3 regions of the Bradyrhizobium sp. MI1.3 genome follow, and region 3 is predicted to be linked to each of the others. Evidence: predicted binding sites of a transcription regulator. Region 3 holds the regulator's gene; each other region holds the start of a gene.
What was found. The regulator PhoB, encoded in region 3, activates phosphate uptake and scavenging genes when phosphate is short. The targets are predictions, from matches to a motif close to TGTCATNNANCTGTCAT.
Positions count from the first base shown of each region.

Region 1: the regulator PhoB is predicted to act here: its motif matches at 1,297-1,313, upstream of AC0L3A_RS01085 (acetoacetate decarboxylase).
Region 2: the regulator PhoB is predicted to act here: its motif matches at 6,233-6,249, upstream of AC0L3A_RS01605 (DUF47 domain-containing protein).

Region 1 is NZ_JBVVPQ010000002.1:149-9,976, forward strand. Features, by position in the region: gene AC0L3A_RS01080 (patatin-like phospholipase family protein) at 55-1,230, opposite strand; gene AC0L3A_RS01085 (acetoacetate decarboxylase) at 1,486-2,265, shown strand; gene AC0L3A_RS01090 (transporter) at 2,375-3,391, shown strand; gene AC0L3A_RS01095 (carbohydrate porin) at 3,414-4,817, shown strand; gene AC0L3A_RS01100 (MFS transporter) at 4,814-6,109, opposite strand; gene AC0L3A_RS01105 (acetyl-CoA C-acyltransferase) at 6,220-7,416, opposite strand; gene AC0L3A_RS01110 (enoyl-CoA hydratase) at 7,682-8,452, opposite strand; gene AC0L3A_RS01115 (PaaI family thioesterase) at 8,602-9,141, shown strand; gene AC0L3A_RS01120 (TetR/AcrR family transcriptional regulator) at 9,201-9,821, shown strand.
Region 2 is NZ_JBVVPQ010000002.1:87,444-97,271, forward strand. Features, by position in the region: gene AC0L3A_RS01570 (ArsC family reductase) at 81-455, shown strand; gene AC0L3A_RS01575 (hypothetical protein) at 459-1,142, opposite strand; gene AC0L3A_RS01580 (ABC transporter ATP-binding protein) at 1,478-2,233, shown strand; gene AC0L3A_RS01585 (ABC transporter ATP-binding protein) at 2,226-2,972, shown strand; gene AC0L3A_RS01590 (ABC transporter substrate-binding protein) at 3,006-4,229, shown strand; gene AC0L3A_RS01595 (branched-chain amino acid ABC transporter permease) at 4,302-5,165, shown strand; gene AC0L3A_RS01600 (branched-chain amino acid ABC transporter permease) at 5,167-6,135, shown strand; gene AC0L3A_RS01605 (DUF47 domain-containing protein) at 6,294-6,938, shown strand; gene AC0L3A_RS01610 (inorganic phosphate transporter) at 6,954-7,961, shown strand; gene sugE (quaternary ammonium compound efflux SMR transporter SugE) at 7,954-8,268, opposite strand; gene AC0L3A_RS01620 (peptide chain release factor 3) at 8,431-9,828, shown strand, end outside.
Region 3 is NZ_JBVVPQ010000036.1:66,581-76,408, reverse strand. Features, by position in the region: gene AC0L3A_RS24770 (aspartate aminotransferase family protein) at 1-651, opposite strand, end outside; gene AC0L3A_RS24765 (GcrA family cell cycle regulator) at 1,107-1,619, shown strand; gene phoB (phosphate regulon transcriptional regulator PhoB) at 1,839-2,546, opposite strand; gene phoU (phosphate signaling complex protein PhoU) at 2,570-3,286, opposite strand; gene pstB (phosphate ABC transporter ATP-binding protein PstB) at 3,298-4,119, opposite strand; gene pstA (phosphate ABC transporter permease PstA) at 4,116-4,961, opposite strand; gene pstC (phosphate ABC transporter permease subunit PstC) at 4,966-5,955, opposite strand; gene pstS (phosphate ABC transporter substrate-binding protein PstS) at 6,055-7,068, opposite strand; gene AC0L3A_RS24730 (ATP-binding protein) at 7,212-8,510, opposite strand; gene AC0L3A_RS24725 (putative bifunctional lysylphosphatidylglycerol flippase/synthetase) at 8,544-9,599, opposite strand.

The sequences.
Region 1 (9,828 bases), on a different contig from region 3:
AGTGTGCCTGCAAGCCGGGAACGGGAATTGGGTGATCGCGACGGGACGATAGAGCTACGCGCTCTCCGTCTCCCGGTGCACGTCGTGCACCACGAGGCCCATGCCTTCGTCGGGCATCTTGATCCAGTCGCGGCGCTTCAGGGTGCGCTTGGTGTCTTCGTAGCCGGAGGTCCAGTGCTCGCGCATCGAGGTGCCCGAGAACTCGTGGTCCTTGGCGTCGCCCTCGTAGGCCTTCTGCTGGTAGATCAGATGCAGGATCGCGATCTCAGGCATGTGGCGCAGGCTCGACTTGAGTTTGCGCTCCTCCTCGGAGAGCTGCTCGTCGGGCAGCTTGGCCAAGGCCTTGTAGAGCAGGACCTTGAGGTTGTGGGTGCGGCGGTAGACGTCGGTGTTGTGGCGGGTGCGCGAGGAATACATGATGTCCTTGTGGCGGGCCATCACGTCCTGGATCGAGCGCGGCAGCACGCCGCGTGCGCTGAACAGGTCGACCTGGAACACCAGCGAATTGAGCGCGTCTTCCTGGTCGAGCAGGTGCTGAAGCGGCGTGTTGGAGACGATGCCGCCGTCCCAGAAATGATCGGTGCCGATCCGCACCATCGGCAGTGCCGGCGGCAGGGCGCCGGAAGCCATGATGTGCTCCGGCTCGATCTCGTCGTGGGAATTGTCGAAATAGATGAAATTGCCGGAGAGCACGTTCACGGCGCCCACCGCGAAGCGAACCTTCTTCTCGTTGATGAGGTCGAAGTCGACGAGCTCGAGCAGGCTCTCTTTCAGCGGCATCGTGTCGTAATAGCTGGTGGCGGTCCGGGCGCCGACCGGGCTCAGCCAGGGATTGACCTGATGCGGGCTGAAGAAGCCCGGTTGGCCCATCGCCGACGTCATCCACGCGCTGGTGAGATTGCGCCACTGGCGGAAGATGTCTCCGTCAGGCGTGTAGTGCCAGATCTTGCGGTTGGTGATGCGCTCCCAGAAGATGCGCAGCGCCTCGAGCCGCTTCTCCGGCTTGTTGCCCGCGATGATGGCGGAGTTGATCGCGCCGATCGAGACGCCACAGACCCAGTCGGGCTCGATGCCGGCCTCGTGCAGCGCCTGGTAGACGCCGGCCTGGTACGCGCCGAGCGCGCCGCCACCTTGCAGCACCAGCGCAACGCGGTCGCAGCGCTCGGGCCGCCAGCCTCGTGCGGGAGGCTGATGCGTCTGATGAGCCGGTTGCGACGTTCGGGCGTCCATGGTGTGCCTCCTGGCAAGCATGGAGATCATGCTTCAATGACAGAGGCCAAACGATTGCGTCGGGCGGTGACGGCGTGATGACATTCTGGCGCCGGTGCATCGCTTGCATGCACCATGACCGCCTTGGGAATGGCTGCGGTCGTGCGGCTGACGGAAATCCTTCACATCGCAGTCAATGACGGCGGCTAGCAATCTGCATCGCCGCCTGACGCCGCCGGGTGGGCATCACATGAGCACCACGAGAGGAGACCAGCGATGCGCAGGGAAGATTTGCTGAGGCTTCCGTCGATGCCGGCGGCTGGGCCGAGCTATCCGGCCGGGCCCTATCGCTTCGTCAACCGTGAATTCCTCGTCATCACCTACGAGACTGATCCGGACCTGATCCGCGCCGGCCTGCCTGAGCCGCTGGAGCCGATCGACCAGCCGATCGTGCATTACGAATGGATCAGGATGCCGGACTCGTCCGGCTTCGGCAGCTACACCGAATCCGGCCTCGTCATCCCCGCGCGCCTGCACGGCGAGGAGGTCAACTTCGTCTCGCAGATGTATCTGGACGATGATCCGCCGATCGCCGCCGGCCGCGAGATCTGGGGCTTTCCCAAGAAATACGCCCATCCCAAACTCGAGATCGTCAAAGACACGCTGACGGGCACGCTGGAATATGCCGGCCAACTCGTCGCCATGGGCACGATGGGCTACAAGCACGAGAGCATGGCCGGCAACGGCGATCTGACCCGGGCGACGCTGTCGAAAACGCAGATCAATCTGAAGATGATCCCCGGCGTCGACGGCCGCCTCGAGATCTGCCAACTGGTCGCGATCAACCTCATCGACATCGTGCCGAAGGGCTCCTGGATGGGGCCCGGCCGGCTGCATCTGGTGCCGCATGTCAATGCGCCCGTCGCCGATTTCCCGGTCCGCCGCTGCCTCGGCGCGCATCATTACATCGCCGACCTGACGCTGCCGTTCGGCCGCGTCGTGCACGACTACATCAGGGAAGCCGAGTTGGCCACCACCGGGCTGGCCGCCGAGTAGGGCGTCATCATCAAACTGTAACAATGCCGTAATTGAGTACCCGCGAAGGTCCGGGAGATGCCGTCAGCCATCTTCCGGAGCGGGGCATTCGTTGACGGTGGGAGTTGGTATGGCCGAGCCGGCTAAGCTTGTCAGCACGATATCGGATTCCGTGCCTTGCATTCCCGGCCTGGTGTGGGCATTCCGCCTCCACAGCGACGGCGGCGCCGAGGCGCTGCCGATCGACCAGCCGATCGAGTTCAGTCACGACGGCCGGCTCTGGTTGCATTTCAACCTCACGGACACGCGCGCACGGCCGTGGATCGCCGCATCACAGCTGCCGCCGCTCGCGCGCGAACTCTTGCTGTCCAACGACACCTTCCAGCAGCTTCACGTCATCGACCACTGCGTCTACGGCGTGTTCTCCGACCTCGTGCGCGACATCGGCAGTGCGACGGAGGAGACCGCGTTCCTGCGCTTCGCCATGACCGAGCGGCTCCTGATCAGCGGCCGCCATCAGGCGCTGTGCTCGGCGGATGCGACACGCCGGGTGCTCGAAGGCGGCTACCGCGTCGACAATGTCGCCCATCTCCTCGAAAAGATCGTCGATGAGGTCGCCGACACGCTTGATAGGATGGCCGATAAGCTCGGTCAGGAGATCGACGAGATCGAGGAGCGAATTCTGGCCGACGACGCCAAGCCGGAGATGCGCCGCAATCTTGGCCGGCTGCGCCGGACCTGCGTCAGGCTGCATCGCCAGCTCACCGGCCTGCGTACGCTGTTCCATCGCCTCGACCAGAAGAACACCGACCACCTTTCGCCGGACCTGCGTATCCAGGCCGGCAAGCTGGCGCAGCGGCTGGACGGCCTCGACCACGACATCGTGGAACTGCGCGAACGCAGCCGCCTGCTCGAGGAGGAGCTGCGCTTCAAGAACGAGGAGCAAAGCAACAACCACCTCCACACGCTCTCGATCGTGACCTCGCTGCTGCTTCCGCCGACGCTGATCACCGGCATCTTCGGCATGAACACCAAGGGCCTGCCTCTGACCGAGGTCGAGAGTGGATTTTTCTGGGCGGCTCTCCTGATGGCCTCGTCGGTCGGCGCGGCCTATCTCTTCATGCGGCGTACCGGTATCTTCAAGTAAAGCACGCCAGTCGGTATCAGCCGTGATCGGGACCGCACATCTATTTCCGCTGCGAAATGCGGCCGCGATTGTGCTGGCCTGGACGATCGCGAGCACCAGCGCGCTGGCCGGCGCCAAGGACGAGAACGCGGCGGAGTGGCTAGCTCCAAAATGGTTCAACGAGTGGCATGACGGCCTCGCCAACAAGGGCCTGAATTTCGGCGCCGCCTACATCGCCGACAACATTGGAAATTTGTCCGGCGGCGTTAGGCGCGGCGCTATCCATTTCGGCCGGCTCGATCTTTCGGTCGATGCCGATCTCGACAAGCTGGTCGGCTGGAGCGGCGGCCGCTTCTACGCCAACGCGTTCGTGATCTACGGGCGAGGCCTCAGTCGCAACTACATCATGAATCTCGCGACCATCAGCGAGATCGAGGCGTTGCCGGACCAGCGGCTCTACAATGCCTATTTCGAGCAGAGCTTCTTCAACGACCGCCTGAACATCAGGGCCGGCCAGCAGGCCGCCGATGTCGAGTTTTTCGACAGCCAGACCGACGATCTCTTCATCAACGGCACCTTCGGCTGGCCCGCGATCAAGGCCTCGAATCTCCCGGCCGGCGGCCCGGCACCGCCAATCGCAGTCCCCGGCATTCGCATCAAGGCCGCGCTGACCGATCAGATCACCGCGTTCGGTGCCGTCTTCAATGGCGATCCGTCAGGCCCGGGCAATCAGGATCCGCAGCTGCGCGACCATCATGGTCTTGCCTTCCGCGTCAACGACCCGCCTTGGGTGATCGGGCAGGTCCGCTTCAACTACGACCTCGATATCGGCGGCCGTTCGCTCGCCGGCAATTTTACGCCGGGCGCCTGGAAGCATTATGGCTCGTTCGACAGTCAGCGCTTCGCCACGGATGGGCGGTCGATCGCCGATCCCGACGGCAGCGGCATTCCGGCAAAGCTTCGCGGCAATTACGGTATCTTCGCGGTGATCGAGCAGGTGCTGTACCGGCCGCCGGAGGTCAGGGAGAGCACCACTTCGGCCTCGATCCCGGGTGTCACCGCGTTCGGCCGCATCGCCTACAGCCCGCCGGACCGCAACCTGATCGATCTCTATCTCGACGGCGGCATCGGCTTTGTCGGCTTCGTATCCGGTCGTCCGCTCGATCGCTTCGGCGTGGCGGCGGCCTACATGCGCATCTCGAACTCCGCGCGCAACCTCGACGTCGATACCCAATTCTTCACGGGCATCCAGAGCCCAGTGCGCAGCAACGAGACCCTGATCGAGATGATCTATGAGGCGCACATCAAGCCGGGCTGGCTGATCGCGCCGTACTTCCAATATGTGTTCCGTCCCTCGGGCGGCATCCCGAATCCGGACGACCCGAGCGGTGTTGCGCGGATTGGTGACGCCGCGGTCTTCGGCGTCACCACCACGATCAGGTACTAAGCCATCGCGGCTTGCGGCTTTGGCTTCGGTTGTCGCGAGAGCGTCAGCACGATCAGCGAGGCGAACACGCAGAGCGCGCCGGCGATGAAGAAGGCGGGCAGGTAGCTCTGATAGACCGTCCGCGAGAAACCGGCCCCGAAGGCGGCGGTGCCTGCACCGAGCTGGTGGCCGGCAAAGATCCAGCCGAACACCAGATTGGCGCGCTCGGGCCCAAATTTCTGCGCGGTGAGGCGCACCGTGGGCGGTACGGTTGCGATCCAGTCGAGCCCATAGAACATCGCGAAGATCGAGAGCCCATAGAACGAGAAATCGCTGAAGGGGAGGAAGATCAGCGAGAGCCCGCGCAGGCCGTAATACCAGAACAGCAAATAGCGGTTGTCGTAGCGGTCCGACAGCCAGCCCGACATGATGGTGCCGAAGAAGTCGAAGATGCCCATCGCGGCCAGCAAGCCCGCGGCCTGCACCTGCGGGATGCCGAAATCGAGGCACATCGGAATCAGATGCACCTGCACCAGGCCATTGGTGGATGCACCGCAGACGAAGAACGTCGCAAACAGGACCCAGAACGCGCTGCTCTTCGAGGCGTCGCGCAGCGTGCCGAGTGCAACGCCCGTGATCGAGCCATGGCTGACGGGCGGCGGGGGCAGGGGTGTGGTGCCTTTGTCGCCAAACGGGCGCAGGCCCAGATCGCTCGGACGGTCGCGCATCGCGAGCAGGACCGCCAGGGCAGAAACACCAAGCGCGATGCAGACGAAGCCGAGCGCAAGCCGCCAGCCGAAACGTTCGGTCAGGCTTGCCAGCAGCGGCAGGAACACGAGCTGGCCGGTGGCGACGCTCGCGGTCATGATGCCGACGACGAGGCCGCGCCGCGCCGCGAACCAGCGCGTCGCGATGGTGGCGCCCAGCACCAGCGCGGTCATGCCGGTGCCGATCCCGATCACGACGCCCCACAGCGCGACGAGCTGCCAGACCTCTGTCATGCCGAGCGAGAGCACCAGCGCCGAGACCACGATGAGCTGTGCGGTCAGGGTGACGTTGCGCAGGCCGTAGCGGTTGAGCAGGGCAGCCGCGAACGGCGCCATCAGCCCGAACAGGATGAAGCGGATCGACAGCGCGGAGGAGATCTCCGCCGTGCTCCAGCCGAACTCCTTCTGAAGCGGAACGATGAACACGCCGGGCGCGCCGACCGTGCCGGCGCTGATCAGCGCGGTGAGGAAGGTCACGCCGACCATCACCCAGCCGTAGTGGATATTGCGGCGGCCGAGCGTTGCCGCGAGCCAGTTCGAGATCATTGGGCCTCAATCTTGATGGGCAGGATTTGAAACACCTGCGCGAGTTTGCAGAATGGCACGGGACGCGTCCGTCTGAAATGACGGAGTTCCCTCATTTCCGGACTTTTACGTCAGTGCGTCAGGCGCTCCACCGCGATCGCGGTGGCTTCGCCGCCGCCGATGCAGAGCGCCGCCACGCCGCGCTTGAGGTTTCGCGCCTCGAGCGCATGCAGCAGCGTCACGATCAGCCGTGCGCCGGTGGCGCCGATGGGATGGCCGAGCGCGCAGGCGCCGCCGTTGATGTTGAGCTTGTCGCGGGGAATGCCGAGATCGCGCTGGGCCGCCATCGCCACCACGGCGAAGGCTTCGTTGATCTCGAACAGATCGACATCGCCGGCGCTCCAACCGATCTTGTCGAGCAGCTTGCGGATCGCCGGGATCGGCGCCGTGGTGAACCATTGCGGCTCCTGGCTGTGGGTGGCGTGGCCCTTGATCTCGGCGAGAGCCGGCAGGCCGCTGCGATCGGCGAGCGAGCGCTTCGTCAGCACCAGCGCGGCGGCGCCGTCGGCGTTGGCGGAGGAGGCCGCCGGCGTGATGGTGCCGTTGGCGCGGAACGCCGGCTTCAGCCCGGGGATCTTTGCGGGATCGACCTTGAGCGGATGCTCGTCATTGGCAACGATGCGGGGACCTGCCTTCTCGCTCAGCGTGATCGGCGCAATCTCGGCCTTGAACGCGCCGCCCTCGACCGCCTTGCGCGCGCGGCCCAATGTTTCCATCGCATAGGCGTCCTGGTCCTTGCGGGTGAACTGATAGGCTTCGGCGGTAGCCTCGCCGAAATCGCCCATGGAGCGGCCGGTCTCGTAGGCGTCTTCGAGGCCGTCCATCATCATGTGGTCGATGATGCGGTCGTGGCCGGCGCGGTAGCCGCCGCGCGCCTTGGCGAGCAGATACGGCGCATTGCTCATGCTTTCCATGCCGCCGGAGACGACGATCTCGGCCGAGCCGGCGCGGATGATGTCGTGCGCCAGCATGGTCGCCTTCATGCCGGAGCCGCAGACCTTGTTCACGGTGGTCGCGCCGGTGGCGTCGGGCAAGCCGGCGGCACGCGCAGCCTGGCGCGCCGGGGCCTGGCCCTGACCCGCGGGAAGGACGCAGCCCATGAAGACCTCGTCGACCTTCTCCGGCGCAAGCTTGGCACGCTCGAGTGCCGCGCCGATCACGTGCGATCCGAGCTTGTGCGCGGGGAGCGGCGACAGCTCGCCCATGAAGCGGCCGAGCGGGCTACGGACGGCGGAGACGATGACGACGGGATCGGCGGCTTCGGCCATGGTGGAGACTCCCTATGATGTCGGGTATGTAAGATTATGATCATCATATGATGCGGCGCAAAAAATGCAACCGCGTCCGGCATGAGAAATTGTCGTGGCTCAGATGAGATTTGCTCGTTCGATCGGACGAGGTTGTCCCACAACTTGCTGTCATCGCCCGCGCAGGCGGGCGATCCAGTACGCCGAGGCAGTTGTGACTGAACCGATGGCGCGCGGAGTACTGGATGCCCCGCCTTCGCGGGGCATGACATCGTTGCTGATGGCCCTACCGCTTCCGATTCACGAACGCGCCCATCAGTCGCGTCGGCTCGTCCGTCAGGAACGACTCGCCGAACACCTTGACGCTCAAATTCACCGATTCCGTCAGCGGCAGCTCCTCCCATTGTCGCAGTAGTGCTTTCTGCGAGCGCAGCGCCTCGGGGCCGCATTCGAGAAGGGCCTTCACGAGGTGCTCGACCTCGGCATCGAGCCCGCCCTCCGGCGCGACCTTGTCGACCAGTCCCCACGCCAGAGCCGTCGCCGCGTCGATGTTCTCAGCGGTCATCACCAGCCAGCGCGCGCGGGCCCACCCGATCAGGCGCGGCAGCAGCGCGGCATGGATCACCGAGGGAATGCCGACCCGCACCTCCGGCATACCGAAATGCGCGTCATGGGCGGCGATGCGGAAATCGCAGGCGGCCGCGACTTCGAGCCCGCCGCCGAGGCACCAGCCGGGCATGCGCGCGATCATCGGGGCCGGGAAGGCGCGCACGGCCTCGCAGAGGTCGCGCAGGCGGCTGATGAAAGCCTCGGCGGAATTCTGGTCGAGCCTGGCCATCTCCTTGATGTCGGCGCCGCCGATCATGCTCTTCTCGCTCTGGCCGCGCAGCACCACGACCCGGATGCTGCGGTCGGACGAGAGCTGCTGCAAGCCTTCGCGCACCGCATCGGTGATGGGCGAGCCCAAAATGTTCAGCGAGCCGGCGTTGCAGATCGCGACATGAACGACGCCGCGCGCATCGCGCGTCACGCCGCAGTGGTGGTTGAGCATTTCCATGAGGGGATCTCTGAGTTCGTGGACGCGCGAATACGCCGGTCGGATCACACTTCCGGGCCGAAACGCATTGCTTGTCAAGCGGGCGGGGAGGGAGTTGCCAGCGCGAAGTCCGCGGCATAATATGATGTAAATCATACAAAGAGGCCGCAATGACCAACATCGATCAACTCGACCTGTTTTCGCCCGCGCAGCGGCGCGAGCGGGTGGTGGAGTGGCAGGTGCCTGCGCCGGTTGCGAAAGTGGCGATGGGCCTGTCAGGCATGGATGCGATGCTGGGCATCCGCGACGGAAGGCTGCCGCCGCCACCCTTTGCCAAGCTGATCGGCTTCGTCATGGCCGTGGTCGAGCCGGGCCGGATCGTCATGGAACTCGAACCGCGCGAGGATCTCGAGAACACCATCGGCCTCCTGCACGGAGCCACAGCCGCCGCGCTGATCGACACCGCCATGGGGTGTGCGATCTCGACCCGGCTGGAGCCCGGGCAGGGCTCCGTCACCCTCGATCTGAAAATGACCTTCCTGCGTCCGCTCTCGGTCCGGTCCGGGCTGATCGCCGCCGAAGGCAAGGTGATCAAGCTGGGACGCCAGACCAGCTACGCCGAGGGCTTCGTCCGCGACGGTAAGGGGGCGCTTGCGGTGCACGCAACGGCGACCTTTTCCATGATCGGCAACAATTTTACCGGGAATTAATGCGCCGTCCGACCGATATCCGTGTTATTAGATGACCTCCGACATCCAATGAGATCCGCATGCGCTATTCCCGGGAACACAAGCAGGAAACCCACGACCGCATCGTGAAGAAAGCTTCCGTGCGGCTGCGCGAAAAGGGTGCCCACGGCATCGGCGTCGCCGATCTCATGAAGGAAGCGGGCCTCACCCATGGCGGCTTCTACGCCCATTTCGATTCCCGCGAGGCGCTGGTGATCGAGGCGTTCGATTACGCCATGAATCGCTCGATGGAGCACTGGCGCAAGCAATCCGATCAAGTTGCGCCGGAGAAGCAGCTCCCCCAGATCGTCGAGACCTATCTCTCCACGGTGCATCGCGACAACCCCGGTCACGGCTGCTCGATCCCCGCGCTCGGCGCCGAGATCGCCCGGGAGAGCCCGAAGACGCGAAAGGCCTTTGCCGGCAAGCTCGACGAAATGATCGAGATGATCACGGACTTCATCCCGAATCTGCCGCGCAAGGCTGCGCGCAAGCAGGCGATCGCGACGCTGGCGACGATGGCCGGCACCATGTTGCTCGCGCGCATCGCCGGGTCGAGTGAGCTGTCGGACGAGGTGCTGAAGACGGGCAGGGACAGCGCGCTGGACGGCGCGCGGCGTGAGCCGAAGGCTGCGGTTGCAAAGAAGCCGAAGCAGAGCTAGGCCGAGG
Region 2 (9,828 bases), on a different contig from region 3:
TCATTCGCAATATTGTCGCGCGAACCGGAGTTGCGTACAACGCCTTGGGATCACGATACGACGGATGCGCGAGGAACGTTTTGCCCAACATCATCTACGGCATCAAGAACTGCGACACCATGAAGAAGGCGCGCGCCTGGCTCGACAGCCATGGCGTCGCCTACGCGTTTCACGACTACAAGACGGCGGGCGTGGAGAAGGACAAGCTCAAGCAGTGGAGCGACAGGGTCGGTTGGGAGACGCTGCTCAACCGCGCCGGGACGACATTCAAGAAGCTGCCCGATGCCGACAAGGAAGGCCTCTCCGAGAAAAAGGCGCTGGCGTTGATGCTAGCGCAACCATCGATGATCAAGCGGCCGGTGCTCGAAGTTGGCGGCAAGCTGCTGGTCGGCTTCAAGCCGGACGTCTATGCCAAGGAAGTCAAGACCAAGGAAGCCGCCGCCAAATCGCGCTGAGCGCTAGTTCAGCTCGATGATCTCGCTGGGAAGGCCGGAGCCCTGCTGGTCCGCGAACTCGACCAGCTCGGCCCGCGCGATGCGGCCTGGGGTGCGGTGGAACAGGTCGCGGTCGATCACCGCGCGCAATCTCGGGCGCGGCAGCGCGTCATTTCCGCGCATCAGATTCTTGATCTCGAAGCCGCCGTCCTCGCAGAAGGTCTTGAGCGATGCGATGATGTGACAGACCTTGCCGTCGGTCTGGAACGGCAGCAGCAGGCGCTCATAGGCGACGATACGGCCGTAGATGTCATCGACGTCGGCAACGCTGTAGACTGGCACCCCGCGCGCCACGCATTCATGATAGACCGGCATTACCAGGGGCACGAGACGCGGCCCGATATAGTCGTCGAGCAGAACGCCCTTGCCGGTGTGTCCATAGGCGCGCGAGATGCGCGTACCTTCGCTCTGGATGGTCAGACGCGGTGTCGGCGTCGACATGTCCACCGTATAATAGATCAGATCGGAGAGCTCTTCCTCGAGCCGCGCAGGCTGGTACTCCCAAATCGCCGGGGCCGTCTGCTCGCGCGCATAGAGCCGCAGCCACGTGTTCAGGAGATCACGCTGCCTGATCGACTTGACCACGGAAGGAGCGGCGCTTGCAAAATCCAACACAATATTCCCGGCGAATAGAAATTCCGGACGCATGAAACCCGCGCATGATCCTCGCTGCGGGAAAATTTTCTATGAAGGCTGGCGCATGGAACGAAAGACCGTTAACGACGGCTTGATGACCGGCGCTTTGCGAACCGGGAAGCCGGGCAGGCGCGACATCAAAACACGTCCGACTAAGGGAGCATAAGTCTCCCGGCCGGAGGCCTGACCTGCTCAGCTTTCCGCCTTGCCTAACCCCCGTCACCTCCGGCATATTCCGCGCCCGGAGGCGGCGTTCCGGATGGGCTCCAGGGAGTGGCTCCAAGGCCTCCGGAAAGCCGAAGCAACAAGGATAGCCACGCGCGTTGTGCGGGCAGGGGGAAAACTGTTTGGCCGATGAGTTCATTCTCGAAACGGAAGGCTTGACCAAGGAGTTCGCGGGCTTCTTCGCCGTCCGCGACGTTGCGCTCAAGGTTCGCCGTGGGAGCATTCACGCGTTGATCGGCCCGAACGGTGCCGGCAAGACGACGTGTTTCAATCTTTTGACCAAGTTCCTCAAACCGTCTGCCGGAAAAATCCTGTACAAGGGGCAGGACATCACCGCGATGGCGCCCGCCGATGTGGCCCGCCTGGGGCTGGTTCGCTCGTTCCAGATCTCGGCCGTATTTCCCCATCTCACCGCGCTGGAAAACGTCCGCGTCGCGCTTCAGCGCCAGCACGGCAGCTCCTTCGATTTCTGGCGCTCAAAGTCCGTGCTCAACCAATTCAACGATCGCGCGCGCGAGCTGTTGAACGATGTCGGCCTCAGCGAGTTTTCCAATACGCCCGCGGTCGAGATGCCCTACGGGCGCAAGCGCGCACTGGAGATCGCAACCACGCTCGCACTCGACCCTGAGATGATGCTGCTGGACGAGCCGATGGCCGGCATGGGCCACGAGGACATCGATAAGATCGCGGCGCTGATCAAGCGCATTTCCGCGAAATACACCATCCTGATGGTCGAGCATAATCTGAGCGTCGTGGCCAATCTCTCCGACATCATCACCGTGTTGACGCGCGGGCAGGTGCTCGCGCAAGGCCATTACAGCGAGCTCACCAAGGACGAACGCGTCAAGGAAGCCTATCTGGGAGCCGGTCATGGCTGAGACTGCAACGGCGGAAGCTCCCGCAAAGGCCGCGAGCGGCGGCAACCTCCTCCAGGTCCGCAACCTGGAAGCCTGGTACGGCGAGTCCCACATCCTGCACGGGATCAACTTCGACGTGAACGCAGGCGAGGTCGTCACCCTGCTCGGGCGCAACGGCGCCGGCAAGACCACCACGCTGAAGTCGATCATGGGCATCATCGGCAAGCGCACCGGCTCGGTGAAGTTCAACAACCAGGACATCATCCGCACGACCTCGGACAAGATCGCGCGGATGGGAATCGCGTTCTGCCCGGAAGAGCGCGGAATTTTCTCCAGCCTCGATGTCCGGGAGAACCTGCTGTTGCCACCGGTGGTGCGTCCCGGCGGATTGCCGCTCGAGCAGATCTTCGATCTGTTTCCGAACCTGAAGGAACGGCTCAACAGCCAGGGAACCAAACTCTCCGGCGGCGAGCAGCAGATGCTCGCGATCGCGCGCATCCTGCGCACCGGTGCGAACTTCCTGATGCTGGACGAGCCGACCGAGGGTCTCGCGCCCGTCATCATCCAGCAGATCGGCCACACCATTGCGCGGCTCAAGAAAGAGGGTTTTACGATCCTCCTGGTCGAGCAGAACTTCCGGTTCGCGTCCACCGTCGCCGACCGCTATTACGTGGTCGAGCACGGCAAGATCATTGACGGATTTTCCAATGCGGAGCTTGCCGCCAACATGGACAAGCTCCACACCTATCTCGGCGTCTAGAACTGCCAACAAAAAGATTCATAGGGAAGTAGCATGATGACAAAGTCGATTGCGTCGTTTCTGCTCGGCACGGCGCTGGCCGTGACCGCCACCGGTGCAGCCTTCGCGCAGGACAAGACCGTCAAGATCGGCGCGCTGTCCGATCAGTCCGGGCTCTATGCCGACCTCGGCGGACCGGGCTCGACGCTCGCCGCGCAGATGGCCATTGAAGATTCCGGCCTGGCTGCGAAGGGCTGGAAGATCGACATCATCTCGGGTGATCACCAGAACAAGCCCGACATCGGCACCGCGATCGCGCGGCAATGGTTTGACGTCGACAAGGTCGACGTCATCGTCGACGTGCCGAATTCCGGCGTGGCGCTTGCGGTCAACAACGTCGTCAAGGAAAAGAACGGCGTCTACATCAACTCGGGCGCGGCGACCTCGGATTTGACCAACGCGCAGTGCTCGCCCAACACGGTGCACTGGACCTACGACACCTACATGCTGGCCCACACCACCGGCCAGGCGCTGGTGAAGGCTGGCGGCGACACCTGGTTCTTTCTGACCGCGGACTACGCCTTTGGCGCGGCGCTGGAGCGCGACACCACCGCTGTCGTTACGGCCAATGGCGGCAAGGTGGTCGGCGGCGTCAAGCACCCGCTGAACACGCCGGACTTCTCGTCCTTCCTGCTCCAGGCGCAGGCCTCCAAGGCCAAGATCATCGGCCTTGCCAATGCGGGCGGCGACACCACCAACACGATCAAGCAGGCGGCCGAGTTCGGCATCGTCAAGGGCGGCCAGAAGCTCGCGGCGCTGCTGCTGTTCCTGACTGACGTCAAGGCGATCGGGCTCGAGACCGCTCAAGGCCTCAACTTCACCGAGACCTTCTACTGGGACATGAACGACCAGACCCGGGCGTTCTCCAAGCGCTTCGCCGAGAAGATGAAGAACAACGCGCCGCCGACCATGGTGCAGGCCGGCGTCTATGCGGGCGTGCGTCACTATTTCAAGGCACTGGAAGCGCTCGGCGGCAACCCGCACGACGGCGCCAAGGTCGTCGAGAAGATGAAGTCGATGCCGACGGAAGACGATCTGTTCGGCAAGGGCGAGATCCAGCCCAACGGTCGCACCATCCACAATGCCTATCTGTTCGAGGTGAAGAAGCCCTCCGAGTCCAAGGGACCGTGGGACTTCTACAAGCTGGTCGGCACGGTACCGGGCGACCAGGCCTTCACGCCGCTGTCCGAGAGCAAGTGCGCGCTCTTGAAGAAGTAAGATAACCGCCCGCAGGCCATCAGGCCTGCGGGCGACTTTCAGGGAACGCCGAAGGGACCGGGTGCGGGATCGATGCAGGCTCTTTACGCTCAGCTACTGGTGGGACTGATCAACGGCTCGTTCTACGCGCTGCTCAGTCTCGGGCTTGCCGTGATCTTCGGCATGCTCAACATCATCAATTTCGCCCATGGCGCGCTCTACATGATGGGCGCGTTCGTCGCCTACTTCCTGCTGAACATCGGCGGCATCAACTACTGGTGGGCGTTACTGCTTGCCCCGATCATCGTCGGCATCTTCGGCATGATCCTGGAACGGACCATGCTGCAATGGCTGACGGGGCTCGATCATCTCTACGGCCTGCTCCTGACCTTCGGCATTGCGCTGATCGTGCAGGGCGTGTTCCAGAACTATTTCGGCTCCTCCGGCATGCCTTACGCCATTCCGGACCAGCTCAAGGGCGGCATGAATCTCGGCTTCATGTTCCTGCCCATCTATCGCGGCTGGGTCGTCATCTTCTCGCTGATCGTGTGTGTTGCGACCTGGTTCCTGATCGAGAAGACGCGGCTCGGCGCCTATTTGCGTGCCGCGACTGAGAACCCGACGCTGGTGCGCGCTTTCGGCGTCAACGTGCCGCGCATGATCACGCTGACCTATGGTTTGGGTGTCGGCCTGGCCGCGCTTGCTGGCGTGCTCTCGGCGCCGATCAACCAGGTGCGGCCGCTGATGGGCGCCGACCTGATCATCGTGGTGTTCGCGGTGGTCGTGATCGGCGGCATGGGATCGATCATGGGCTCCATCATCACCGGCTTTGCGCTCGGTGTGATCGAGGGCATGACCAAATATTTCTACCCCGAGGCCTCCAACACCGTCGTGTTCGTGCTGATGGTGCTGGTGCTCTTGGTGAAGCCAACGGGATTGACGGGAAGGGCGGCCTGATATGACAGCCTTGACGGACGACACGCTGCCGGTAACCCCGCGCGCGATCCGCGACGAGATGATCGTGTTCGTGGTGATGGCGCTGCTGCTGGCTTCGGTGCCATTCACGGGAGTCTACCCGTTCTTCGTGATGCAGGCACTGTGCTTCGCGCTGCTCGCCTGCGCCTTCAACCTGCTGATCGGCTATGGCGGTTTGCTGTCCTTCGGTCATGCGATGTTCCTGGGCACGGCCGGCTATTGCAGCGCGCATGCTCTGAAGGTCTGGGCGCTGCCGCCGGAGCTCGGCATCCTCGTCGGCGTCGCCGGTGCCTTCGTGCTCTCGCTCATCACGGGCTATATCTCGATCCGGCGCCAGGGCATCTATTTCTCGATGATCACGCTGGCGCTGTCGCAGCTTCTGTACTTCATCTACCTCCAGGCGCCGTTCACCCATGGCGAAGACGGTATCCAGGGCATCCCGCAAGGACGCATGTTTGGCCTGTTCGATCTGACCAAGCCGACCGTGCTCTATTACGTGGTTCTGGTCGGCTTCCTCGCCGGCTTCTTGCTGATCTTCCGCATCATCAACTCACCGTTCGGCGAAGTCCTCAAGGCGATCCGCGAGAACGAGCCGCGCGCGATCTCGCTGGGTTACCGGACCGATCAGTACAAGTTCCTGGCTTTCGTGCTGTCGGGCACGCTGGCCGGCTTTGCCGGTGCGCTGAAAGTCTTCGTGGCGCAGAATGCCTCGCTCACCGACGTGCACTGGTCGATGTCGGGCGAAGTCGTGCTGATGACGCTGGTCGGTGGTCTAGGAACCGTGTTCGGTCCCGTGGTCGGTGCCTTCGTGATCATCGCCATGCAGCAATATCTGGCGGGGTTCGGGCAGTGGGTGACCGTGATCCAGGGCTCGATCTTCGTGATCTGCGTGCTCACCTTCCGCCGTGGCGTCATCGGCGAAATCGCGCATTACTTCCGGCGGTCGCTGTAAGTCATTGATCTAATGGAAGATGTGTTGACTCGCGAAAGCGGTGGATGATCCGGCTCCACGGGCGTGAGGTGGCACGCGCGTGGATCGAAAATGGTCTATGACAGTTTCATGACGGCCCCCTTTGGCCAAGCCATTATCCAACCGGTAGTTTCTCTCCCATGATGCGATTGTTTCGCTCTTTCCTGCCCAAGGAAGAACGGTTCTTCGACCTGTTCGACCGCCACGCCCAGACCGTGATCCAGGGCTCGATCGCGCTCCAGAGCATGCTCAACGGGGGCGAGGAGACGCCGGTCTATTGCCAGCGCGTCAACCAGTTCGAGAACGATGCGGACAATATCACCCGTGAGGTGCTGACGGCGGTGCGTCGCACCTTCATCACCCCGTTCGACCGCGGCGACATCAAGAACCTGATCACCTCGATGGACGACGCCATCGACCAGATGCAGCAGACCGCCAAGGCCGTGATGCTGTTCGAGGTCCGCAGCTTCGAGCCGCCGATGCGGGAGATCGGCGGGCTCCTGATCGAATGCGCCAATCTGGTCGGCCGTGCGCTGCCGTTGATGCAGAAGATCGGTCAGAACGTGGCTATGCTGACTGCGATCACCGAAGAGCTGGGCAAGCTGGAAGGCCGCGTCGACGATCTCCATGATATCGGGCTGAAGGAACTGTTCCTCAAGCATCGCGACGGCAACGCGATGGATTTCATCGTCGGCGCAGAGATCTACGACCATCTCGAGAAAGTCGCCGACCGCTTCGACGACGTCGCGAACGAGATCAACAGCATCGTCATCGAGCAAGTTTAGGGCAGGGGCGACGCCGTGGATGTTGCGTTGGGTCTTCCCGTCCTGGTCGGATTGATTGCCGTCGCGCTGCTGTTCGACTTCCTGAACGGCCTGCACGACGCCGCCAATTCGATTGCGACCATCGTCTCGACCCGCGTGCTGCGGCCGCAATACGCGGTGTTCTGGGCCGCGTTCTTCAATTTCGTCGCCTTCATGGTGTTCGGACTGCACGTCGCCCAGACCATCGGCACCGGCATCATCGATCCCGCGATCGTGGATGCCCAGGTGATCTTCGCCGCGCTCGTCGGCGCCATCGTCTGGAACCTCGTGACATGGGCCCTCGGCATCCCATCGTCCTCGTCTCATGCATTGATCGGCGGCTTGTTTGGTGCCGGTGTGGCCAAAGCCGGCCTTTCGGCGGCGGTCTGGAGCGGATTGTCCAAGACGGTGATCGCTATCGTGCTGTCTCCGCTCGTCGGCTTCCTGCTCGCGATGGTGCTGGTCGCGATCGTCTCCTGGGCCTCGGTGCGCTCCACGCCCTTTGCCGTGGATCGCGCCTTCCGCATCCTGCAATTCGCCTCCGCCTCGCTCTATTCGCTTGGCCATGGCGGCAACGATGCGCAGAAGACCATGGGCATCATCGCCGTGCTGCTCTATTCGCAGGGCCAGCTCGGCGGCGAATTCTTCGTCCCCTTCTGGGTGGTGCTCTCGTGCCAGGCCGCGATGGCGATGGGGACGCTGATGGGCGGCTGGCGCATCGTTCGCACCATGGGCCTGCGCATCACCAAGCTGACCCCGATGCAGGGCTTTTGCGCCGAGACCGGCGGTGCCGCGACCCTGTTCATGGCGACCTTCCTCGGCGTTCCAGTCTCGACCACCCACACCATCACCGGGGCCATCGTCGGCGTCGGCGCCGCCCGCCGCCTTTCGGCGGTGCGCTGGAACGTCGCCAGCTCGATCGTCTATGCCTGGGTGATCACGATGCCGGCCTCGGCCATCGTCGCCGCGCTCTCCTGGTGGGCGGTCAAGCTCTTCGTCAAGTAACCAGCTTCAGCCCGACAATCCCGGCGACGATCAGCCCGATGCTGGCGAGGCGGAACGCGGTGGCCGGCTCGCCGAACAGGATGATGCCGAGCGTCGCGGTACCGACCGCGCCGATGCCGGTCCAGACGGCATAAGCGGTTCCAATCGGCAGCGATTTGAGGGCGAGCCCGAGCAGGAGGATGCTGCCGGCCATGGCGCCGAGTGTGAGGACTGACGGAACGAGCTTGCTGAACCCCTCGGTATATTTGAGGCCGATCGCCCAGGAGACCTCCAGCAGACCGGCGACGAACAGGATGCTCCAGGCCATGACGACCCTCCATTCAAGGCAGGGTCGTCCCCGCGACTGGCGTGCCGATAGGAAGGGAAGGCCGTCCCTCCCAAACAAGCCCGATATGGGGCTGGCCGGAAGGCTCCGCAATCACCAGATGAGGCTTGATCAGGCTCATTTTCCCTGCCAAACGCTGCCGCAATGTCCGACATCGCCACCACAGCCGAATCGACGGCCCGTTCCTCGCTTGCCGCTGAAGTGTCGCGGCGGCGTACCTTTGCGATCATCTCGCATCCGGACGCCGGCAAGACCACGCTGACCGAAAAGCTGCTGCTGTTCGGTGGCGCCATCAATCTGGCCGGCCAGGTCAAGGCCAAGGGCGAGCGCCGCAACACGCGTTCGGACTGGATGAAGATCGAGCGCGAGCGCGGAATCTCGGTCGTGACCTCGGTCATGACCTTCGAGTTCGAGGGCCTCGTTTTCAACCTGCTGGACACGCCGGGTCACGAGGACTTTTCGGAAGATACCTATCGCACGCTCACGGCGGTCGATTCCGCCGTCATGGTGATCGACGCTGCCAAGGGCATCGAGGCGCGCACCCGAAAGCTGTTCGAGGTATGTCGTCTTCGCGACATCCCGATCATCACCTTCATCAACAAGATGGACCGCGAGAGCCGCGACGTCTTCGAGCTCCTGGACGAGATCGAGAAGACGCTGGCGCTCGATACCACGCCAATGACCTGGCCTGTCGGCCGCGGCCGCGAGTTCCTCGGCACCTATGACGTCGTCAATGGCGGCGTGCGCCTGCTCGAAGGCGGCGGTGCCAAGACCGGCGCGGCGCAGCAGATCGAGATCGCCGAGCTCGCCAAGCTCAACGCCAATCTCGACGTGTCAGCGGTCAAGGACGAGCTCGAGCTCGTCACCGCGGCTTCAAAGCCGTTCGAGCTCGAAGCGTTTCGCGAGGGCCATCTGACGCCGGTCTATTTCGGCAGCGCGCTACGCAATTTCGGCGTCGGCGACCTGCTGCAAGGCCTCGGCAAGTTCGCGCCCGAGCCGCGCGCGCAGGAGAGCGACCAGCGCAAGGTCGAAGCCACCGACCCGCGCATGAGCGCCTTCGTGTTCAAGATCCAGGCCAACATGGATCCCAACCATCGCGACCGTATCGCCTTCGCCCGCCTCTGCTCCGGCAAGCTCAGCCGCGGCATGAAGGCGAAGCTCGTGCGCACCGGCAAGAGCATGCCGCTGTCGAGCCCGCAATTCTTCTTCGCGCAGGACCGTTCGGTTGCGGACGAGGCTTATGCCGGCGATGTCGTCGGCATTCCCAATCACGGCACGCTGCGCATCGGCGATACGCTGACCGACGGTGAGGATTTCAACTTCGTCGGCGTGCCGAGCTTTGCGCCGGAAATCGTCCGCCGCGTACGTCTCACCGATGCGATGAAAGCGAAGAAGCTGAAGGAAGCGCTTCAGCAGATGTCGGAAGAGGGCGTGGTGCAGGTGTTCCGTCCCCGCGACGGTGCGCCCGCGTTGGTCGGCGTCGTCGGCGCGCTCCAGCTCGACGTGCTCAAGGCGCGGCTGGATGCGGAATATTCCCTGCCG
Region 3 (9,828 bases):
GAAGGCGAGCAACAGGCCGCGCTCGTCGCAGAGCTGGCGCAACGCCCTCAGGAAGGCAGGCGTTGCCGAACGCACACCGCCCTCGCCCTGGATCGGCTCGATCAGGATGCCGGCGGTCTGCGGACCGATCGCCTTTTTCACTGCCTCGAGATCGCCATGCGCAACCTGGTCGAAGCCCTCCATGGGTGGGCCGAAACCTTCGAGATATTTTGCCGAACCCGTCGCGGCCAGCGTCGCCAGCGTGCGGCCATGGAAGGCGCCTTCGAAGGTGATCATGCGATAGCGGTCTGGATGGCCCTTCGCGGCGTGATAGCGGCGCACGACCTTGATCACGCATTCCAGCGCTTCGGCGCCGGAATTGCAGAAGAACACGAAGTCCGCGAAACTTTCATTGCACAGGCGCGCGGCAAGCTTTTCGCCGTCCGGGCTCTGGAACAGGTTCGACATGTGCCAGAGCTTCGTGGCCTGTTCCTGCAACGCCGCGACCAGCGCCGGATGGGCATGGCCGAGCGCATTCACCGCCACCCCGGAGGTGAAATCGAGATAGCGCTCGCCATTGGTCGCGATCAGCCAGCAGCCTTCGCCACGCTCGAAACCGAGGTCGGACCTGGCGAAAACGGGGAGCAAATGCGGCGCTGCGCTGTTAGTCATGACGGTCACTTGAATGTTGCGGACGGTGTAAGCGTGCATTACGCAACGCACCATCGACCGGCCCGGAAAACGAAACGTGCCGCCTCTTGAGGGCGGCACGTGCGACTATCTTAGGCCTGGTGAAACGGGTGTCAATGCCGCCCGGAAAGCCTCGCGAAACGCTGAATCCGTAGTCTTGCGGTGCCGATTTTGCGGGATTTAGCCACGGAACATGTGGAAGCGAGTCGGCGGACTCTTGCGCGGGAGTCACGCCATATTGTAGCGTTTGGATTGTCAGATACGACATCTCGTGCAGTGGTTCTGATCTTTAAGTCCTTATGTACCGGCGTAAACGTTCGGGCGTTCAAGACGCGCCCGGCGAGCCTTAAGGGATTCTGGCGGCACGGGTTTTTGAAGGCTTAGGCATTCGCTGCGAGGCCCCAGGATGGCTGGCGCGCAGCGAGGGAAAGGGTGCAATGACGGTTTTGACCTGGTCCGATGATCGCGTCGAGCAGCTGAAAAAGCTCTGGGAGGCCGGACTTTCGGCCAGCCAGATCGCGGCGGAGCTCGGCAATGTGACCCGCAATGCCGTGATCGGCAAAGTGCACAGGCTCGGTCTTTCGGGCCGCGCCAAGAGCCCATCATCGGCAGCGCCCCGGCCGCGCAAGGCGCGCCCCGCGCAGCACATGATGCGGGTGAGCCGCCCGATCTCGCGCGGCAACACCGCGCTGGCGCAGGCCTTCGAGGTCGAGGCTGAGCCGGATCCGGTCACCTACGACAACGTGGTGCCGATGAGCCAGCGGCTGTCGCTGCTCGAATTGAACGAGGCGACCTGCCACTGGCCGGTCGGCGATCCCTCGAGCCCGGACTTCTTCTTCTGCGGTGGACGGGCGCTGTCCGGCCTGCCCTATTGCGCCCAGCACTCGCGTGTTGCGTACCAGCCGGCGTCGGATCGGCGCCGCGCACCGGTGAAGCCGGGTCCGCGGTAATCAGGGCAAGTCGTCGCGCAAAGACAGTTCAATAATTTCAGTGTCGTCCTGGCGAAAGCCAGGACCCATACTCCGAGCACGCAGTAGTCGTGCGAAAGGGGTAACTCTGAGTCTTCGCCAAACCACTCCCTGTGGTTATGGGTCCCGGATCAGCGCTCGCTTGTCCGGGACGACATCGGAGAATGCAGGGACAGCTCGCCAACAAACAAGCCTGCAACCCTACACCTGCTCCGCCTTCGCAAACCGATCATCCAGCGCGTAGCCGGCGCCGCGGACGGTGCGGATCGGGTCTTGCTCGCGGCCGAGATTGAGCAGCTTGCGCAGGCGGCCGATATGCACGTCGACGGTACGCTCGTCGATATAGATGTCGCGGCCCCAGACGCTGTCGAGCAGTTGCTCGCGCGAGAACACCCGGCCCGGATGCTCCAGGAAGAACTCCAGCAGGCGATATTCGGTCGGACCGAGATCGATCGGCCGGCCCGATCGCGCCACGCGGCGCTTGTCACGGTCGAGCTCGATGTCGCCAAAAGCAAGCACGGTGGCGAGCCGCTCCGGGCTTGCACGCCGCAGCAGGCCCTTCACGCGTGCCAGCAGCTCCGGCACCGAGAACGGCTTGACGATGTAATCGTCGGCGCCGGTCGCAAGACCCCGCACCCGCTCGCTCTCCTCACCGCGCGCGGTGAGCATGATGATCGGGAGCTGCTTGGTCTCGGGACGGGTGCGAAGCCGCCGGCACAATTCGATGCCTGACAGGCCCGGCAGCATCCAGTCGAGCACGATCAGATCGGGGATGTGCTCCTTGAGGCGGGTGTCGGCGTCGTCGCCGCGCATCACCGTCTCGACGTCATAGCCGTCGCCTTCGAGGTTGTAGCGGAGAAGCTCGGTCAGGGCTTCCTCGTCCTCAACCACCATAATGCGTGCGCCCATCGCGTCGTCGCTCCCTTAAGTCTTCAGGTGTTCGGTACCGTGTTGGCGAAGGTCGTCATGTCGCCCTTCGGCCGCTTGTCGGTGATCGCCTGGCCCTCGATCATGTAGAACACGGTCTCGGCGATGTTGGTGGCGTGGTCGCCGATCCGCTCGATGTTCTTGGCGCAGAACATCAGGTGAATACAGAACGAGATGTTGCGCGGATCCTCCATCATGTAGGTGAGGAGCTCGCGGAACAGCGAGGTGCAGATGGCGTCGACTTCCTCGTCGCCCTTCCACACCGCCATCGCCGCCGGCAAATCATGCGCGGCATAGGCGTCCAGCACCGACTTGACCTGCTGCTGCACGAGGTCGGTCATGTGCTCGAGGCCGCGGAACAGCTTGAGCGGATGGAAGTCCGTCTCCAGCGCCGCGACGCGCTTGCCCATGTTCTTGGCGAGGTCGCCGATGCGCTCGAGATCGGTCGCGACGCGCATGGCGCCGACGATCTCGCGCAGATCGACCGCCATCGGCTGGCGGCGGGCGATGGTGAGCACCGCACGCTCCTCGATGCGCTTCTGCAGCGCGTCGAGCTCGGTGTCGATGGCGACGACGCGCTGGCCGAGCGGGACGTCGCGGCGGATCAGCGCGTCGACGGACTCGACGATCATGCGCTCGGCGATGCCGCCCATCTCGGCGACCAGGCGGGTGAGTTCCTGGAGGTCGGTGTCGAAAGCCTTTGCGGTATGTTCGGAAGCCATGTCGCGTCTCCTCAGCCGAACCGGCCGGTGATGTAATCCTGCGTGCGCCGGTCGGTCGGCGACGTGAAGATCTTGCTGGTGTCGTCGAACTCGATCAGCTCGCCGAGATACATGAAGGCGGTCTTGTCGGAGACGCGCGCCGCCTGCTGCATGTTGTGGGTGACGATCGCGATCGTGTAATCCTCGGACAGCTCCTGGATCAGCTCCTCGACCTTGGCGGTCGAGATCGGGTCGAGCGCCGAACAGGGTTCGTCGAACAGGATCACCTCGGGCCGCACCGCGACGGTGCGGGCGATGCAGAGGCGCTGCTGCTGGCCGCCGGAGAGCGACAGGCCGGAGGCGTTGAGCTTGTCCTTGACCTCGTTCCACAGCGCGCCGCCGCGCAGCGCCTTCTCGACGCGGCCGTCCATTTCGGACTTCGAGATCTTCTCATACAGGCGGATGCCGAACGCGATGTTCTCGTAGATCGTCATCGGGAACGGCGTCGGCTTCTGGAACACCATGCCGACGCGGGCGCGCAGCAAATTGAGGTCCAGCTTGCCGTCGAGGATGTTGGTCTGGTCGAGCATCAGCTGACCAGTGGCGCGCTGGCCGGGATAGAGGTCGTACATCCGGTTGAAGATGCGCAGCAGGGTCGACTTGCCGCAGCCCGACGGACCGATGAACGCCGTGACGCGATTGGCGCCCAGCGTCAGGTTGATGTTCTTCAGCGCGTGGTGCTCGCCGTAATAGAAGTTCAGGTTGCGCACGGTCACCTTCGGGGGCGCCTCCGGCAGCACCGGCGCGTGGGGCAGCCCACCGGCCGCGCTCATCGATACGGAAAGATCACTCATTTTGCGGTCCTCTCGGCGCCAAGGATGCGCGCGCCAATATTAAGGGCAAGAACGGTCAGGGTGATGAGCAGCGCCCCGCTCCAGGCCAATTGCTTCCAATAGGCATAGGGGCTCTGCACGAAGTTGTTGATGGTGACAGGCAGGTTCGCCATCGTCTTATTCAGGCCGAGGCTGAAGAACTGGTTCGACAGCGCGGTGAACAGCAGCGGCGCAGTTTCACCGGCGACGCGAGCGGTTGCGAGCAGCACGCCGGTGATGAGGCCGGAGCGCGCGGCGCGATAAGCGATCCGCTTGATCACCAGCGAACGCGGCAGGCCGAGCGCCGAGGCCGCCTCGCGCAGCGCGTTCGGCACCAGCAGCAGCATGTCCTCGGTCGTGCGCAGCACCACCGGGATCACGATGACCGCGAGCGCGAGCGAGCCTGCGATCGCCGAGAAGCCGCGCATCGGCACCACCACCGCGCCGTAGATGAACAGGCCGATGATGATCGAGGGCGCCGAGAGCAGGATGTCGTTGATGAAGCGGATCACCGAGGTCAGCCGGTCATTGCGGCCGTATTCGGCGAGATAGGTGCCGGCGAACATGCCGAGCGGCGCGCCAATGCCGACGCCGATCACGGTCATGATCAGCGAGCCGACGATGGCGTTGAGCAGGCCGCCCTCGTTCGATCCGGGAGGCGGCGTGTTCTCGGTGAACAGCTGGACATTGAGTCCCGCCAGTCCATTGTAGAGCAGCGTGATCAGGATCAGCGCGAGCCAGGTGACGCCGAAGGCCGTTGCGGCGATGCAGAGCCCGCGAACGACGATGTCCTTGCGGCGGCGGCGTGAATAGATCGGATTCATGGCGCTAGTTCCCCGCCTTCTTTTCCAGCCGCATCAGCATCAGCCGCGCCGCTGCGAGCACGAAGAAGGTCAGCACGAACAGCAGGAGGCCGAGCAGGATCAGGCCGGACTGGTGCAGGCCGTCGCTCTCGGCGAACTCGGATGCGATCGCCGCCGAGATCGTGGTGCCGGGGGCGAAGATCGAGGACGAGATCCGGAACGAGTTGCCGATGATGAAGGTCACCGCCATGGTCTCGCCGAGCGCCCGGCCCAGCGCCAGCATGACGCCACCGATGACGCCGACGCGGGTGTAGGGGATCACCACGCTGCGGACGACTTCCCAGGTGGTGCAGCCGACGCCGTAGGCGGCTTCCTTCAGCACCGGAGGCACGGTCTTGAACACGTCGACTGAGATCGAGGTGATGAAGGGCAGCACCATGATGGCGAGGATCAGCGCGGCATTGAACAGGCTGAGATAGGACGGGGGACCTGCGAAGATCGCGCCCAGCACGGGCACGCCGTCGAAGATCTTGATCATGAAGGGCTGGAACGTGTTGGCGAGGAACGGACCCAACACGAAGAAGCCCCACATGCCGTAGATGATCGAGGGGATGCCGGCGAGCAGCTCGATCGCCATGCCGATCGGGCGGCGCAGCCGTTGCGGGCAGAGCTCGGTGAGGAAGATCGCAATGCCGAGACCCACGGGAATGGCGATCAGCATCGCGATGAAGGAGGTGACGAGCGTGCCGTACATTGGCCCGAGCGCGCCGAGCACCGGCGGATCGGCCGACGGCGCCCAGCGCTGCGTCCACAGGAACGAGACCCCGAATTCCTTCATCGCCGGGAAGGCGCCGACGATCAGCGAAATGATGATGCCGCCGAGGATCAGAAGCACCGAGATCGCGGAGAGCCGCGTGATCCAGTAGAAGGTAACGTCGCCGAGCTTGAACGCGCTCAAGGCCTTGGCGCGATCATACGGTCCGGCGTCGTCGATTACATCGCTCTGAACGGCCATCTCTGCCACGCCGATCCCCTGTACTAAATAGCATACGTTTTTTTGTTGGTCCGTGCCCCGGATGCGGCGCAGCGCATCCGGGGCACGAGCGTCGCGAAGCTAGCTCTTGATTTCGGCAGCCCAGGTCTTCTCGATCAGCTGAACGACCGGGTCCGGCATCGGGATGTAGTCGAGCTCTTCAGCCGCCTTGCCGCCGTTCTTGAAGGCCCAGCGGAAGAACTTGATGGCTTCCTGCGAGGCCGCCTTGTCGGTGGCGTCCTTGTGCATCAGGATGAAGGTCGCCGCCGTGATCGGCCAGGACTTCTCGCCGGGCTGGTCGGTCAGGATGACGTAGTAGCCGGGAGCCTTGGCCCAGTCGGCGTTGGAGGCGGCCGCCTGGAACGCTTCGACGGTGGGCTGCACCGGCTTGCCGGCCTTGTTGACGAGACCGGTGTAGGTCAGCTTGTTCTGCTTGGCATAGGCGTACTCGACGTAGCCGATCGAGTTCTTGGTCTGGCTGATGTTGCCGGACACGCCTTCGTTGCCCTTGGCGCCGACGCCGACCGGCCACTCGACCGCGGTACCCTCACCGACCTTGCTCTTCCAGTCCGCGCTGGCCTTGGCGAGGTAGTTGGTGAAGTTGAAGGTGGTGCCAGAGCCGTCCGAACGGCGGACCACGGTGATGGCCTCCGAGGGCAGCTTCACGTTCGGGTTGAGCTTCTTGATCGCGGCGTCATCCCATTTGGTGATCTTGCCGAGATAGATGCTGGCCAGCGTCTCGCCGTCGAACACCATCTCGCCGGGCTTCACGCCCTCGATGTTGACGACGGGAACGATGGCACCCATCACCATCGGCCACTGGACGAGGCCGTCCTTCTCGAGCTGCTCGGCCTTGAGCGGCGCGTCGCTGGCGCCGAAGGTCACGGTCTTGGCCTGGATCTGCTTGATGCCGCCGCCGGAGCCGATCGACTGGTAGTTCAGACCGTTGCCGGTCTCCTTCTTATAGGCGTCAGCCCATTTGGAATAGATCGGGAACGGGAACGTCGCACCGGCACCGGTGATATCGGCAGCAAAGGCCGCCGTCGTCGATGCGGCGACGATGCCAGCAGCGACGAGTGTTTTGAGGAAATTCATGCTGGTCTCCATACAGGGGAGCGAAGCGCCATCCGCGCCCGATCGCGCTCCCCGTGCCGCCCCTTTAGGAGCGGACAGCTGAGCTTTTACGAAGGTTTGGTGACAGTCGGATGACAGCGTTAAGCAGCTGAAATCGCTGGAATTTAGCTCAGAGCCGCAGGCTTGCCCTGGGGGAAACAGGCGGTGAAAGTGGCGCCCTGTTTGGGCACGCTTTCGATCAAAAGCCGGCCGCGATGGCGGTTAAGAATATGTTTCACCAGCGATAATCCGAGGCCGGTGCCGCCCTGCGAGCGGCTGTCGCCGACATCGACCCGGTAGAACCGTTCGGTCAGCCGCGGCAGATGCTCCGGCGCGATGCCGGGGCCGAAATCCCGGACCAGGACCCGGATTTCCTGAGTTCCATCAGGGGCGGCGCCTGGCATCAGCGACACGATGACGCGACCGCCCGCGGCGCCGTATTTGAGCGCGTTCTCGATCAAATTCTCGAACAGGCGGAGCAGCTCCTCGCGGTCCCCCGCGATCAGTACCGGGATCTCAGGGAGCTGGGTCTCGACCTCGACCTGGCGTTCCCGCGCCAGCGGCTCGAGCCCGTCGGCGACCTGCAAGATGATCGGCAGCAGGTCGACGAGGGTGTCGGGCCGCACATGGGCCGACAGCTCCACCCGCGACAGCGACAGCAGATCGTCGATCAGGCGCGCCATCCGGGTGGCCTGGTTGTGCATGATGCCGAGGAAGCGCTCGCGCGCCTTGGGATCGTCCTTGGCCTGCCCCTGAAGCGTGTCGATGAAGCCGGACAGTGCGGCCAGCGGCGTGCGCAGCTCGTGGCTGGCGTTGGCGACGAAATCGGCCCGCATCTCCTCGACCCGACGCAGCGGCGTCTGGTCGTGAAAGGTCATCAGCATGCATTTGTCGGCGCCGCCGAAGGTGGTCGGCACCGGCACCGGCGTGATGGTCAGCTCCATCCAGCGATCGACCGGGACATGGTCGAGATAGGTCGCGCGCCGCGGCTCGGTGGTCGCGATCGACTCGCGCAGCGCCGTGATGATCTCGGGCGAGCGCAGCGCGAACTGAGCGAGCTCATTTCGGCGCAGCGCCGGCGCGAGCTGGGCGGCTGCGGCGTTGAGATGGATGACGCGGCCGGCGCGGTCGAGCAGCACCGCGGGATCGGGCATGCCGGCAACCACCGCGGCGACCGCCGCGCTCTCGACCGGGTTGACGCGGCGGGTCTCTTCGCGCGAGGCGGCAGTATCGTGCAGGCGCCACGGGATCAGCGCTGCGGCCGCGACGCAGAAGAACACCGCAATCGCATGCAGTGCCGACAATTCGCCCAGCGAGACCACCACCGACAGCGCCAGCGCCGCGGCGATCAGGATGACGGTCGAGTGCCGCAGCCGGTCGGACCAGGGCTGGGAGGAGGGAGAAGATGGGGCGTCGATCGCCATCGGGGCGGGCTTCTCCAAAGGACGTTGCGCCGGTCAGGCGCCGCTGTCGCTGCGCTTTCTCACGTAAGCGGCTTTAGGCGCGGGCCCGGGGTCGAGCTTGAGCGCCGCCTGCTGCAGGCGCTTCGATCGTGCGCCGATGATAACTTCGCGAAACGTCAGCAAGATTACAGATATGACGAAAGGGGACAGATAATAGAGGACGCGGAACAGCAGCATCCCGCCCAGCAGCTCCTCGCGGTCCATCTGCCAGAGTCCGACCAGCATGGCCGCGTCGAACACGCCAAGGCCTCCGGGCGAATGGCTGGCAAAGCCGAGCAGCGTGGCCGAGACGAAGATCACCGCGACCACCACGAAGCCGAGATTGGGCTCGTCCGGGACCAGCACGTACATCGCCAGCGCGCAGAAGCCGAGATCGATGATGCCGATCGCGATCTGGAGCAGCGTCAGCGGGCCGCCCGGCAGCATCACGGTCCAGGGCCCGCGGCCGACCATCCGGGGCTGGGTCCAGACCCAGACCACGTAGGCGACCAGCCCGACGATGATCATCATCGCCAGCATCCGGTTCAGCCAGGGCGGAAGCATGTCGATCGAGGCCGCGGCCTCCGGATGATAGGAGATGCCGAGGCCCAGCACCGCGGCATTGCCGAGCCAGAAGGTCAGGCCGGCGAGGAAGCAGATCTTTGCGACGTCGATCGCGTTCAGGCCGTAGGCGGAATAGATGCGGTAGCGCACCGCGCCGCCGGTGAAGACGCTGGCGCCGACATTGTGGCCGATCGAATAGCTGGTGAAGGCGGCGAGCGCGTTGATGCGATAGGGGACGTGGGCGTGGCCGATCGCGCGCACGGCGAACAGGTCGTAGAAGGTCAGCGTGAAATAGCCCGCGGCGACGAACAAAGCCGCCAGCGCAATCTGGCTCGGCTCGGTGCTCTTGATCGCTTCGAGGACTTCGTTGACATCGATGCCGCGCAGCATGTGGTAGAGCACATAGCAAGCGATGCCGATGACAGCGACGCTGATCACAACTCCAAGCTTATGCAGGATTTGCTTCTGGCGCAGAAACGTCATCGCCCTGCGTATGGCTTCCAGCATCTAGACCTCGAACAACGCTTCAGCGGCCGGGGTGGCCAGCGAACAGGCGGACGACGCACGGGCACTCGACGAATCCTCGTCAGCGGCTCCGGCATCGCGCATGCCCCCTGCCCCTCCACTAGCGCGTTTTGGGGCGGAGTGGAATTCGACAATTCGAACAAAAAGTCGTGGCTTCAAGGTTTTAGGCAGGTTGCGGGCTCCTGATGCACGGTTTGGCGCTTTCGGCGGC